DNA from 2 places in the Pseudomonas sp. LS2P72 genome. Region 1 is predicted to be linked to the other one. Evidence: riboswitches for the same ligand, from Rfam matches in the RefSeq annotation. Region 1 holds a riboswitch; the other holds the start of a gene.

Region 1 (6,551 bases):
CGGCACGCACTTTGGCGGCCAAGGGGTTGAGGTCGTCCGGCTCGTCGAGGGCGGCGACCGCTTGCACGGCGGCGTCGAACAGACGGATCAGATTGGCAAAGGCATCGCGGAAGAATCCGGAAACGCGCAACGTCACGTCCACGCGCGGACGGTCCAGCAGACTCAGCGGCAGAATCTCGAAGTCGTCGACCCGCTGACTGCCCGTGGCCCAGACGGGGCGCACGCCCATCAGCGCCATGGCCTGGGCGATGTCGTCGCCGCCGGTGCGCATGGTCGCGGTGCCCCACACCGACAGGCCGAGCTGGCGCAGGTGATCGCCGTGATCTTGCAGGTGTCGTTCAAGAATCAGAGTGGCCGACTGGAAACCGATGCGCCACGCGGTGGTGGTCGGCAGGTTACGCACGTCCACCGAGTAGAAGTTGCGCCCGGTCGGCAGCACGTCGAGTCGACCGCGACTCGGCGCACCGCTGGGGCCGGCGGGCACGAAGCGACCGCTGAGGGCGTCAAGCAGACCGCGCATTTCCGCCGGGCCGCAGGCGTCCAGGCGTGGGGCGACGACTTCGCGCAGGCTGTCGATGATGGCATGCACTTCGGACCAACCTGCCTCCTGTGGGAGCGGGCTTTTGTGGTGAGGGGATTTATCCCCGTTGGACTGCGCAGCAGTCCCATTTTCCGGGGCCGCTTCGCGACCCAACGGGGATAAATCCCCTCGCCACAAAAGCCCGCTCCCACAGGGTTCGGGGGTGGCTAATGAGTTTGAGATCAGTTGGGCAGCGAACAGTTCCAGGCGTTCGCGGGTATCACCTGCTGTGCGCCAGACTTCATCGATAAGGGATTGCAGTTCAATCGGACGCGGCCCGGTCCAGGGTTCGGCCAACGCACAATCCAGCGGATCGAAGCCCAACGTGAACGCCTTGGCCAAGGCCCGCAGCAGACTCGATTGGGCTCCCCGTCCATCGCCACGTGGAATGCGCAACAACGCCAGCAAGGTATCAATGCGCAAACGCCCGGTCGGCGACTCGCCAAAGATGTGCAGGCCGTCGCGAATCTGCGATTCTTTCAAGTCGCACAAATAGGTGTCCAGACGCGGCAACCAGATCGCCGCATCGGCATCGCTGTCGAGTTTTTCGTCAAGATGCAGTTCGCGGTCGATGTGCGTTTCGCGCACCAGTTGCAGGATGTCGCGCTGCAATTCCCGGGCGCGGCGCGGATCAAGCAATTGCGCTTCGTAATACTCGTCGGCGAGTAATTCGAGGTTGCGCAACGGGCCGTAGGTTTCGGCGCGGGTCAGCGGCGGCATCAGGTGATCGATGATCACCGCCTGCGTACGGCGCTTGGCCTGGGCGCCCTCGCCCGGATCGTTGACGATGAATGGATAGATGTTCGGCAACGGCCCAAGCAGCGCATCCGGCCAGCAATGCTCCGACAGCCCTACGCCTTTACCCGGGAGCCATTCGAGGTTGCCGTGCTTGCCGACGTGGATCACGCCGTGGGCGCCGTAGGTATTACGCAACCAGAAATAGAACGCCAAGTAACCGTGAGGCGGCACCAGGTCCGGGTCGTGATACACCGCGCTCGGGTCCACCTGATATCCGCGCGCCGGTTGAATGCCGACGAAGGTCAGGCCAAAGCGCAGCCCGGCGATCATCATTCGCCCACCACGGCACATCGGATCGCTTTCGGGCGAGCCCCAACGTTCCAGCACGGCCTGCCGATTGGACTCGGGCAAGGCGTTGAACATCAGCAGGTAGTCGTCCATAGACAGACTTTGATGACACGGACGTTGGTCGAGAGTGTCGAGGTCGTTGCTGACGCCGCCAAGTAACTGCTGGATCAACGCGGTGCCGCTATCAGGCAGCTCGACCGGCAGCGGATAACCTTCTTTATGCAGCGCTCGAAGGATGTTCAGCGCCGCCGCGGGGGTGTCGAGGCCAACGCCGTTGCCGATGCGCCCGTCGCGGGTCGGGTAGTTGGCGAGGATCAGGGCGATGCGTTTTTCAGCGTTGGGCACTCGCGCCAGATCGATCCAGCGTCGCGCCAGTTCGGCGACAAAATCCATGCGCTCCGGTTGTGGCCGATAGCAGACCACATCGGATTGGCTGCGCTCGCTGCGCCAGGCCAGGTCTTTGAAGCTGATCGGTCGGCTGATGATCCGCCCGTCCAGTTCCGGCAGCGCGATGTGCATCGCCAGATCACGTGGACCGAGGCCTTGTTCGCTGGCGCGCCAACCGGGTTCGTTGTCCTGGGCGCAAATCGCCTGGATCACCGGGATGTTGCGGCGAAACGGTCGCAAGTGCGGCGCTTCGGGGCTGGATTGAGCGAAACCGGTGGTGTTGAGAATCACCCCAGCTTCGACTTCGTCCAACAGGTCCTCGACCACCGTCAGGCAGCCGGGTTCTTTCAAACTGGCCACTGCAATTGGCAACGGGTTCAACCCCGCCGCCTGCAACCGCTGGCAGAAAACATCAATGAAGCCTGTGTTGGCCGCCTGCAAGTGCGAGCGGTAGAACAGCACCGCCGCCACCGGCTGATCGGCCTGCCAGCCGGCCTGCCAATCCTTCAGTTCAGCGGGGCTTTTTTGAGGATGGTAAATCGCCGTGCGCGGCAGGGTTTGCGGCTCAGCCCAGGCGTAGTCGCGATCCAGCCAGCGATTGGCGAGGCAGCGGAAAAAATCCAGAGCATTGCTCATGCCGCCCTGACGCAGAAACTGCCAGAGCCGGTCGCGGTCTACCGCGCCCACCGTGCTTAGCTCGCTGAGTTCAGGGTCCGGGCGGTCATCGCCGGGCACCAGAATCAGCTGTACACCGCGTTCCGACAGTTGCACCAGTTGCTCGACGCCATAACGCCAATAGGCGATACCGCCGTGCAGCGAAATCAGAATCACCTTGGCGTGGCGCAGCACTTCGTCGACATACAGATCAACCGAGGCGTGATTCTGCACCTGCATCGGGTTGGCCAGGCGCACGCTCGGGTAATCGTCGGGCAACTGCTGCGCCGCTTCGGCAAGCAGCGCCAGGCTGGAGTCGCCGCTGCACAGGATCACCAGCTCGGCGGGGGTTTGTCCAAGGTCGGCAATGTTGTCATCCGAAACGAAACCGCCGGGCTGGGTCCTGAGCAGGTGCATGGCTTAAACGCTGAGCGCAGCGCGCAATTGCGCTTCAAGCAACGTGGCGTCCAGCGCCTGACCGATCAACACCAGACGCGTGGTGCGCGCTTCGTCGGCGCCCCACTGACGGTCGAAGTGCTTGTCGAAACGTGTGCCCACGCCCTGGATCAGCAGGCGCATCGGTTTGTTCGGGATCGCCGCAAAACCTTTGACGCGCAGGATGCCGTGCTGGACCACCAGTTGGGTCAGCGCGTCCAGCAACAGGCTTTCGTCGGCTTGCGGCAGTTCGATGGAGATGGAGTCGAAGGCATCGTGGTCATGCTCATCGTGATGGCCGTCTTCACCTTCATGGTGGTGATCGTGATGGCTGTGACGGCTGTCGATGTGTTCTTCGGAGCCGGCGCCGAGGCCGATCAGCACGTCCAGTGGCACGCGACCGCTGCTGGCTTCGATGACTTTCACCGCTGGCGGCAGTTCTTCAGCGACCTCCAGACGTACACGGGCCAGGTCTTCAGGGCTGATCAGGTCGGCCTTGTTGAGGATCACCAGATCGGCGCTGGCCAGTTGGTCGGCGAACAGCTCGTGCAGCGGCGATTCGTGGTCCAGGTTCGGGTCGAGTTTGCGCTGGGCATCGACCTGGTCCGGGAAAGCCGCGAAGGTCCCGGCGGCGACCGCTGGGCTGTCGACCACGGTGATCACCGCATCAACGGTGCAGGCGCTGCGGATTTCTGGCCACTGGAAGGCTTGCACCAACGGTTTTGGCAGGGCCAGGCCCGAGGTTTCGATGAGGATGTGGTCGAGGTCGCCGCGACGGGCGACCAATTCGCGCATCACCGGGAAGAACTCTTCCTGAACGGTGCAGCACAGGCAGCCGTTGGCCAGTTCGTAGACGCGGCCGTTGGCTTCTTCTTCAGTGCAACCGATGGAGCACTGCTTGAGGATTTCGCCGTCGATGCCCAGTTCGCCGAACTCGTTGACGATCACCGCAATGCGGCGGCCCTGAGCGTTGTCGAGCATGTGCCGCAGCAAGGTGGTTTTGCCCGAGCCGAGGAAGCCGGTAACGATGGTGACGGGGAGTTTGGCCAGTGTTTTCATCGGATGCCCTTTGGCAAGGTGGCGGGCATACGGGACGACAATCGCTGCGACGGATGCGCGCGCGGAAGAGTTCGCCACCGGATCACCCCGCCCGGTTGTAGTGAGAATCTGTGTCGAGGCAGGTCTCCTGGCTGACGGTGTGCCGGGCTTGTGGGCCTGGCATTCACTGCGCCTTCCCGCGAACCCGTTGCACAGGGTTTGCAGTGGCGTGGCAGCGAACATCACCGTTCACAGTTGCGGGGGCAGCCGCGGCATCGACCGCGTTCCCTTCTTAGCTTCGGCAGACGCCGAAGAACCTCGAAAGCGCAAGGCTACGCATGGTGTGGGGGCGGGTCAATGTCTTGTGCCGACCCTCAGGACGCTATCGCGGGCAAGCCTTGCTCCTACAGGAGCGCCACCGTCCTGTAGGAGCAAGGCTTGCCCGCGATTGAGGCACTGAGGTATCGAGTTGAGAACCCTTGCCAATTGACGCCCAACCCCCGCCCATGCTCTCCTACACGCCTTGTTACGGGTGCCCTTCACAGGGTGAAACGGGAAACCGGTGAATCATGTGCTTTACTCTAAAGTCATGTCAGTCCGGTGCTGCCCCCGCAACGGTAAGCGAGCGAAGCGTCAGATCCACTGTGCCAGCAGTTCGGCATGGGAAGGTGATGCTTGCAGGTCAAGGCGAAAGCCACTGCCCCTCGTGAGCCCGGAGACCGGCCCGCAACACAAAGTGACCATTACGATCACTGAATAACAAACCCGCGGTGGGCGGGCGCTGTTTGAACCTCTGCGTGCCCGACCCGCAGGGGTCTTCCATGCGCCCTGAATCACCCGCTGACAGACCAGAGGGAAGCGCCATGTCGATCATCAGCAGCACCGGCAGCAACACCGATAAAAGCACCGCCAGCACCACCAATACCCTGACTCAACGCCTGACCGTCGCCCTGTGCGCGTCGATCCTGGGTGCCAGCCTTGTGTATTTCGCCGGTTTCTCGCACATCGAAGCGGTGCACAACGCCGCTCACGATACCCGCCACAGCGCTGCATTCCCGTGCCATTGAGACCTGCTGACATGATCAAGCGTATTGCGCAAACCGCAGGGTTCACCGGGCTTCTGGCCGCCCTGTTGCTGACCCTGCTGCAAAGCTTCTGGGTGGCGCCACTGATTCTGCAGGCCGAGACGTTCGAAAAATCCGAGCCGGCCGCTGTTGAAGTTCACGAACACGCCGCAGGTGCTGTCGCCGCTCACACCCACGATGCGCAAGCCTGGGAACCGGAAGACGGCTGGCAGCGTGTGCTGTCCACTACCGGCGGCAACCTGGTGGTAGCGGTTGGTTTCGCCCTGATGCTGGCCGGCCTCTATACCTTGCGCGCACCGACCAAAACCTCCCAAGGCCTGCTTTGGGGCCTGGCCGGCTACGCGACGTTCGTGCTGGCACCGACCCTCGGTCTGCCACCTGAGCTGCCGGGCACCGCCGCGGCTGATTTGGCGCAACGGCAGATCTGGTGGATCGGCACGGCTGCCTCCACCGCGGTCGGCATCGCATTGATCGTGTTCAGCCGTCACTGGCTGATGAAAGTGCTCGGTGTGGCAATCCTGGCCGTTCCTCACGTGATCGGCGCACCACAACCGGAAGTCCACTCGATGCTGGCTCCGCAAGCCCTGGAAACTCAGTTCAAAATCGCTTCGCAGTTGACCAACGTGGCGTTCTGGCTGGCCCTGGGCCTGATCAGTGCCTGGTTGTTCCGTCGCAAAAGCGATGGTCAATACCACGCATGACTGAGATCAGCACAGCGCCGACGTTAGTGGTCGGCCTGGGCTGCCAGCGCGGCTGCCCTGTCAGCACGCTGCGGGCGCTGCTCGATCAGGCGTTACAGGCTCATAAAATCGAACTTCACCAGATCAAGGCGCTGGCCAGCATCGACCTGAAGCGCGAAGAACCTGGCTTGATCGAGTTGGCCGAACAGCTTGCATTACCATTGCAGTATTTCAGCAGCGAACAACTGGCCGGCTATCAACCGCAACTCAGCCACCGCTCGGACATCGCGTTCGAACGCACCGGCTGCTACGGCGTCGCGGAAAGTGCCGCCCTGGCCCTGGCCGAACACCTGACCCAGGCACCGGCAAAATTGCTGATTTCACGACAAAAATATGCCCAGGCCACCTTGGCATTGGCCGGCGCCGCCTAAAATCCCCAATAATCCTCGCCTTCGATCATGAGCAATCTTCATCTGAAGCCTTGCCCAGCCCCTTTTTCTCACAGGAACCGACGATGACCGTCTACTTCATTGGCGCAGGTCCCGGCGACCCGGAACTGATCACCGTCAAAGGCCAACGGCTGATTCGCAGCTGCCCGGTGATCAT
Region 2 (6,551 bases), 870 kb from region 1:
TGACTGAATGCGTTGTCAGTCATGGCCTCTTCGCGAGCAGGCTCGCTCCCACATTGGAAGGTGTGCTGCCTGAAGAAACGCAGTCCTCTGTGGGAGTGAGCCTGCTCGCGATGGCGGCCTCAAGGTCAGGCGCAAATAATGCGGCTACAGCGGCGGGATTGGACGGGAAATAAAAGTGCACATAAGAGGCGGTCATCCGCCCTTCACGATAAACCGCCTCTGCCCCTCGCCCACCGTTCGGGCTCAGGCCACGGGCAATCGGCTCAAGCTCGGTACTGGTCAGCGAATGGTGATAGGTGTGCCCGCGCAACGAACCTTCCGGCAACTCGACCGCCTGCAACGCCAACGCGGCCAGACGCTTTTGCATCACCGCGTCCCCCGCCAGCAAGCCGACCAGTTCAGCACGAGTACCCTCGACATCGGTCAACGAATCAAGCAGATACAGCATGCCGCCGCACTCGGCCAACAACGGCTTGCCGCCCGCATGGTGAGCGCGAATAGCGTCCAGCATCAGAGTGTTTTGCGACAGCGCCACATGGTGCAATTCGGGATAACCGCCTGGCAGATAGAGGCTGTCTGCCGGCGGCAATTGCGTGTCACGGATCGGCGAGAAAAACGACAATTCGGCGCCCATGGCTCGCAGCAAATCCAGGCTGGCACCGTAGGTGAAGGCAAACGCCTCGTCACGGGCCACGGCAATCCGCACACCGGCCAGCAACGGTTCTGTAGCGATCACATCGGGGGCGGCGAATTCCACCGCCGGTGGCAGCGCGACCTCGCAACTGCTGGCCAGCGCATCGGCCGCCGCATCGAGGCGCAGATCAAGATCGTTCAACTCACTGGCCTGAACCAGCCCGAGATGCCGACTCGGCAATTCGATCCCGGTTTCCCGGGACAAGGCGCCGTACCAGCGCAAGCCTTCAGTGAGGCTGCCTTCCAGTAATTGCGCGTGACGCAGGGTACCGACGCGGTTGGCCAACACTCCGGCAAACGGCAAGTCCGGCTGATAGCGCGCCAGCCCCAACGCCAGTGCGCCAAAGGTCTGGGCCATGGCGGTGCCGTCGATCACGCCGAGCACCGGCACACCGAAATGCCGCGCCAGATCAGCGCTGGACGGCGTACCGTCGAACAACCCCATGACACCTTCGATGAGGATCAGATCGGCTTCGCCAGCGGCTTCCCACAACAGGCGACGACTTTCCTGTTCGCCGACCATCCACATGTCCAGTTGATACACCGGCGCACCGCTGGCGCGCTCGAGAATCATCGGATCGAGGAAGTCCGGGCCGCATTTGAACACGCGCACTTTGCGTCCCTGATTGCGATGCAAACGGGCCAGCGCAGCGGTGACGGTGGTCTTGCCCTGACCGGAGGCCGGCGCGGCAATCAGTACCGCCGGGCATTGACGATGGCTATTCATAAAGTGCAGCTCACAACTCAACGCCTTTTTGCGCTTTGATCCCGGCCTGGAACGCATGCTTGATCACGCCCATTTCGGTGACGGTGTCGGCCAGTTCGATCATCTCCGGCTTGGCGCCGCGACCGGTCACCACCACATGCTGCATCGGCGGACGGGCCTGCAAGTCGCTGAGCACTTGATCGAGATCCAGATAACCGTGCTTGAGCGCGATGTTCAATTCATCCAGCACCACCAGGCCGATCGACGGATCACGCAGCAATTCGCGCGACACCGCCCACGCGGCTTCAGCGGCGGCGATGTCACGCTGGCGATCCTGGGTTTCCCAGGTGAAGCCCTCGCCCATCACATGAAAACGCACCTGTTCCGGGAAGCGCCGGAAGAACAGTTCTTCGCCGGTGCTGCTGCGCCCCTTGATGAACTGCACCACGCCACACTGCATGCCATGGCCCATGGACCGGGCGAGCATGCCGAAGGCCGAGCTGCTTTTGCCTTTGCCGTTGCCGGTCAGCACCAGCAGCAGGCCACATTCATTCGGGGAATTGGCGATGCGTTCGTCGATCACGGCTTTTTTGCGCAGCATGCGCGCCAGATGACGTTCGTCACGATCGGGGGTATCAGTCATGGGGGAGCTCTCCGTTGAGGCTGGATAACGGCGGGCAGGCACAAGAATAGACGGCAAAAAGCCTGGCATCGCCCACCGTGATGCCGCTGGATGGATCAGGCCGGTCTCCGGGCTCATGAGCGGCGTTGGCCTGACTGCGCGCCTTCCCATGTCATACGACACAGTGGCTCAAGGCGCAGCTTTCACTCATTTACCGTTGCGGGGGCAGCGCCGGGATCATGGCTCTTCGTCGCTTGAAGAGAATCACTCACCGGCTTCCCTGTTTCACTCTGTCGACCAAGGTCACAGAGCACCTGAAACAAGCCGCGAAGGTTAGAGGGTTGGGGATGGAGCGTCAATTGAAGACGGGCGGCCTGCGAGCGATTAACTGCCGTCGATCAATTATCTGACGCCAATCTTGTGCCACACTCCCCGCAGTGATATCAAAGAGCCACAGCCTCACAACACAATAACAAGGGTGAGCCACATGCAAGGCATGATCATCAGCAATCCGAAGCTGGAATTCCTGCGCCCGGTGCTGGAACGCTGGTTTGACTGTATCGACCGCTACAACGCCGTGCGCGGCGATAACGACACGCCTTACTGGTTCGACGAAAAAGCCAACCTGAGCCTGCTTTCCGCCGCGGCCTGGATGGCGGAAATGGTCACGCTGCAACAAACACCGACCCGTAAGCAGACCGAAGAAGGCGAACGCAATGGCCGCGCCGACCTGTTTATCGCGGCCAGCGAAGAACGCGCTTACGTTCAGGCGACCCAGCGCTGGCCCCGCGTCAACAGCCTGAACCTGACCCAAGCCTTGCAGGACATTACCTGCGACGCCAAGCGCATCAGCTACGCCAGCGACCTGAAACTCGGTTGCCTGTTCGTCGCCCCGCAAAAAGCCCAACAAAGCGCCACCCCGGAAGAACTCCAGGACATGGTCGACGACCTGCAAAAGGAACACACCTGCGCGGTCGCCTGGTACTTCCCCTATGCCTATCGCAAGTTGCGCAACGAAGCCGGCAACTATCACCCCGGCATTGCCGTGCTGTTCAAGGAAGCCCGCGGCTGAGCGGTTGAACCATCGCGCATCTGCGCTTCTCTATTGATCAGGTCAATGCATTCATAGGGAAGATCAGCATGCGCAAGCCCCAGCTCGTCCTCGTCATCGCGCTCGCCGGAGGACTTGCCGCCTGTGGTGAAACCGCCAGGCTGCAAGTCACCGACGGCTACGGCCCGTCACCCAAGCTGCCAGAACCGAACAAAACCCTGATCCCGACAGTGAACATCGCCCCGGCGATCGGCTGGCCGGACGGCGCGAAACCGATCGCCGCGACAGGGACTCAGGTGGCGGCTTTTGCCGAAGGTCTCGATCACCCGCGTTGGCTCTACGTGCTGCCCAACGGCGACGTGCTGGTCGCCGAAACCAACGCACCACCCAAACCCGATGACGGCAAAGGCATTCGCGGCTGGGTCATGGGCAAAGTCATGGGCCGCGCCGGTGCCGGCGTACCGAGCCCGAACCGCATCACGCTGCTGCGGGACAAGGACCACGACGGCATCGCCGAAACCCGCACGGTGTTCCTGGAAAACCTCAACTCACCCTTCGGCATGACCTTGGTCGGCAATGACCTGTACGTCGCCGACACGGACCGCCTGCTGCGCTTCCACTATGAAAACGGCGAGACGGCGATCAAGTCACAACCGATGAAGGTGATCGACCTGCCGGGCGGAACGCTGAATCACCACTGGACCAAAAACGTCATCGCCAGCAAGGACGGCAGCAAGCTGTACGTCACAGTGGGCTCCAACAGCAACGTGGCCGAAAACGGCATGGACATGGAAGAAGGTCGCGCAGCGATCTGGGAAGTGGATCGCGCCACCGGCAACCATCGCATCTTCGCCTCGGGGATTCGTAACCCGAACGGCCTGGCCTGGGAACCGCGGAGCGGCGCACTGTGGACGGCGGTCAACGAGCGTGACGAGATCGGCAGTGATCTGGTGCCGGACTACATCACGTCAGTGAAGGACGGCGGGTTTTACGGCTGGCCTTACAGTTATTACGGCCAGCACGTCGACATCCGCGTCGAACCGCAAAACCCCGACCTGGTGGCCAAGGCCATCGCGCCGGACTACGCGGTCGGCCCGCATACCGCATCGTTGGGCCTGACGTTCGCTGAAGGCAACAGACTGCCGGCGCAATTCAAGGAAGGCGCATTCATCGGCCAGCATGGCTCATGGAACCGTAAACCGCACAGTGGCTACAAAGTGATTTTCGTACCGTTCAGCGCAGGGAAACCGATCGGACAGCCGATTGATGTGCTCACCGGTTTCCTCAACAACGAGGAAAAAGCCATGGGCCGGCCGGTGGGCGTGGTGATTGATCAGCAGGGTGATTTGTTGGTGGCGGATGACGTGGGCAACAAGGTGTGGCGCGTGTCGGCGGCTCAATAACTGCAATACACATCAACTGTGGGAGCGAGCCTGCTCGCGATGAGGCCGGCACATTCGACATTGAATTTGCCTGACCCACCGCTTTTCGCGAGCAGGCTCGCTCCCACAAGGACCGCATTTAGCGCTTGCGACAGAGCGTCAACCCATCACCCAACGGCAACAACGACAGATCCACACGCGAGTCATCCTTCAAGGCGCGATTAAGCGCCTGGATGGCTCGGGTGTCTTCGCTCTCGGGATTGGTCTCAAGCACCCGTCCGCTCCACAGCGTGTTATCAAACACCGCCAGCCCGCCGACGCGCAGCAGACGCAATGCGTGCTCCAGATAGCGTGGGTAGTTGGCTTTATCGGCATCGATGAAGATCAGGTCGAATGGCGCTTGCTGATCCAGCTGAGCCAGGGTTTCCAGCGCGGGCGCCAGACGCAGATCGATCCGCCCGGCAAGCCCCGCCTCCTGCCAGTAACGGCGCGCGGTGGCGTTGTAGTCGCCGGGTATGTCACAGCAGATCAGCAAACCGTCATCCGGCAATGCAGCCGCCATGCACAAGGCGCTGTAACCGGTAAAGGTGCCCACTTCCAGCAGACGCTTGGCGCCGGTGAGCTTCACCAACAGCGCGAGGAACTGACCTTGCTCGGGCGCCACCTGCCAGCGAGCCATGGGCAGCGCCTGGGTTTCGTCACGTAAACGCTTGAGCAACGGCGTTTCGCGCAGGGAAACGTCGAGCAGGTATTGATACAGGGAATCGTCGAGATTGAGTGTGCGGGCGGTCATGACAACCTCGCGAACTATGGGTTATGCGCCAGGTGCTCAGGTTGCAAAACGCGCTTGGCGCTCAGATAGGCTTTCTGCCAGTAAGCTTTGGACAAGCTGTCGAGCTTCACCGTGCCGCCGGTGGCCGGCGCATGGACGAAGCGACCTTCGCCGACGTAGATCCCGGCGTGACTGACCTGAGAACCGCCATTGGTGGCGAAGAAGATCAGGTCACCGGTTTGCAGACCTTCCTTGCCCACACTGGCCGCCTGCATGCTGATCATCTCGCGCGTTGTACGCGGCAAAGAAATGCCGGCGACGTCACGGTAGACATAACCGATCAGTCCGCTGCAATCGAAACCCGAATCCGGCGTGTTGCCACCCCAGCGATACGGCGTGCCCACCAGGCCGAGTGCGCGGAACAAGACGTCTTCTGCTTCAGGGGAGAAGGCTTGGGAGGAACCGAAAACAATGGGTGCGCGAACCACCGGCGCAGGGGGTGGTGTACGGCTGGCGCAGGCGCTGAGCAGCGCTGCGAAGAACATGATTGCGAGGCGGGCCGACGTCGACATATGCAGAGCATCCTGATCTGGCTGCGGCTTTTTCTGCAGGGGGCGCAGAAAAGAAAACCGCCTGCGCAGGACGCAGGCGGTTTGCCATCAATAATGATCAGGATTCTAGCGGCTATGCGGCAAACTTCAAGTAAGACTTTAAGTTCACCTTACAAAAAGTCCGCTTACTTGCGTGCCGTGACGATCGCCGGGGACGCAGTCGGTGCCATCGCGAGTGCGCGCTTGGCTTCGATGAAGGTTTTGCTCCAGTAGCTGTCGCCCAGGCTATCGATCCGGACACCACCGCTTTTACGGCTGCTGGAATGGATAAACTGGTTGTCACCAAGGTAGATACCGGCGTGACTGACACGGCCGCGACGGCCATTGGTGGCGAAAAACAACAAGTCGCCCGGCTCCAGTTTGCTGCGAGAAACCAGCGGAGCGTCGACGTTGATCATTTCGCGAGTGGAACGTGGCAGGTTCATGCCGGCTTCTTCACGAAACAGGTAACCGATGAAGCCGCTGCAATCAAAGCCAGCTTCGGAGGTGCCGCCGAAACGGTAACGGGTACCGATCAGGGACATGCCGCGTTCGAGGATGCTGTCAGCCAGAACCGGAAGCTGGTACGACTTGCCGTCGGCGAAGTCTGCCAGCTCTTTTTCGGTGGCTGCTTCTTCCTGAAAAAGAGCTTGCTGATAAGCGGAAGATTGGGCGGTAGCAGAATTTTTAACCTGCTGTTGTTGCTCTTGCTGGGACACTGGAGAGTGAGCAGCG

Evidence for each region. A riboswitch is a leader RNA that binds a small molecule or an ion and turns the genes downstream of it on or off. The one in region 1 is predicted to bind cobalamin.
Region 2: another riboswitch for cobalamin. It lies ahead of cobO (cob(I)yrinic acid a,c-diamide adenosyltransferase); the one in region 1 lies ahead of cobW (cobalamin biosynthesis protein CobW).

Annotation. Positions count from the first base shown of each region.
Region 1 covers NZ_CM142708.1:3,218,307-3,224,857, reverse strand. Annotated here, with positions in the region: gene cobN (cobaltochelatase subunit CobN) at 1-3,124, opposite strand, end outside; gene cobW (cobalamin biosynthesis protein CobW) at 3,128-4,201, opposite strand; cobalamin riboswitch at 4,302-4,516, opposite strand; cobalamin riboswitch at 4,694-4,922, shown strand; gene ACYZUA_RS14835 (CbtB domain-containing protein) at 5,044-5,247, shown strand; gene ACYZUA_RS14830 (CbtA family protein) at 5,259-5,966, shown strand; gene ACYZUA_RS14825 (cobalamin biosynthesis protein) at 5,963-6,376, shown strand; gene cobM (precorrin-4 C(11)-methyltransferase) at 6,460-6,551, shown strand, end outside.
Region 2 covers NZ_CM142708.1:2,347,312-2,353,862, reverse strand. Annotated here, with positions in the region: gene bluB (5,6-dimethylbenzimidazole synthase) at 1-23, opposite strand, end outside; gene ACYZUA_RS10920 (cobyrinate a,c-diamide synthase) at 20-1,420, opposite strand; gene cobO (cob(I)yrinic acid a,c-diamide adenosyltransferase) at 1,431-2,042, opposite strand; cobalamin riboswitch at 2,124-2,354, opposite strand; gene ACYZUA_RS10910 (hypothetical protein) at 2,509-3,093, shown strand; gene ACYZUA_RS10905 (PQQ-dependent sugar dehydrogenase) at 3,162-4,475, shown strand; gene ACYZUA_RS10900 (O-methyltransferase) at 4,594-5,247, opposite strand; gene ACYZUA_RS10895 (C40 family peptidase) at 5,262-5,798, opposite strand; gene ACYZUA_RS10890 (C40 family peptidase) at 5,963-6,551, opposite strand, start outside.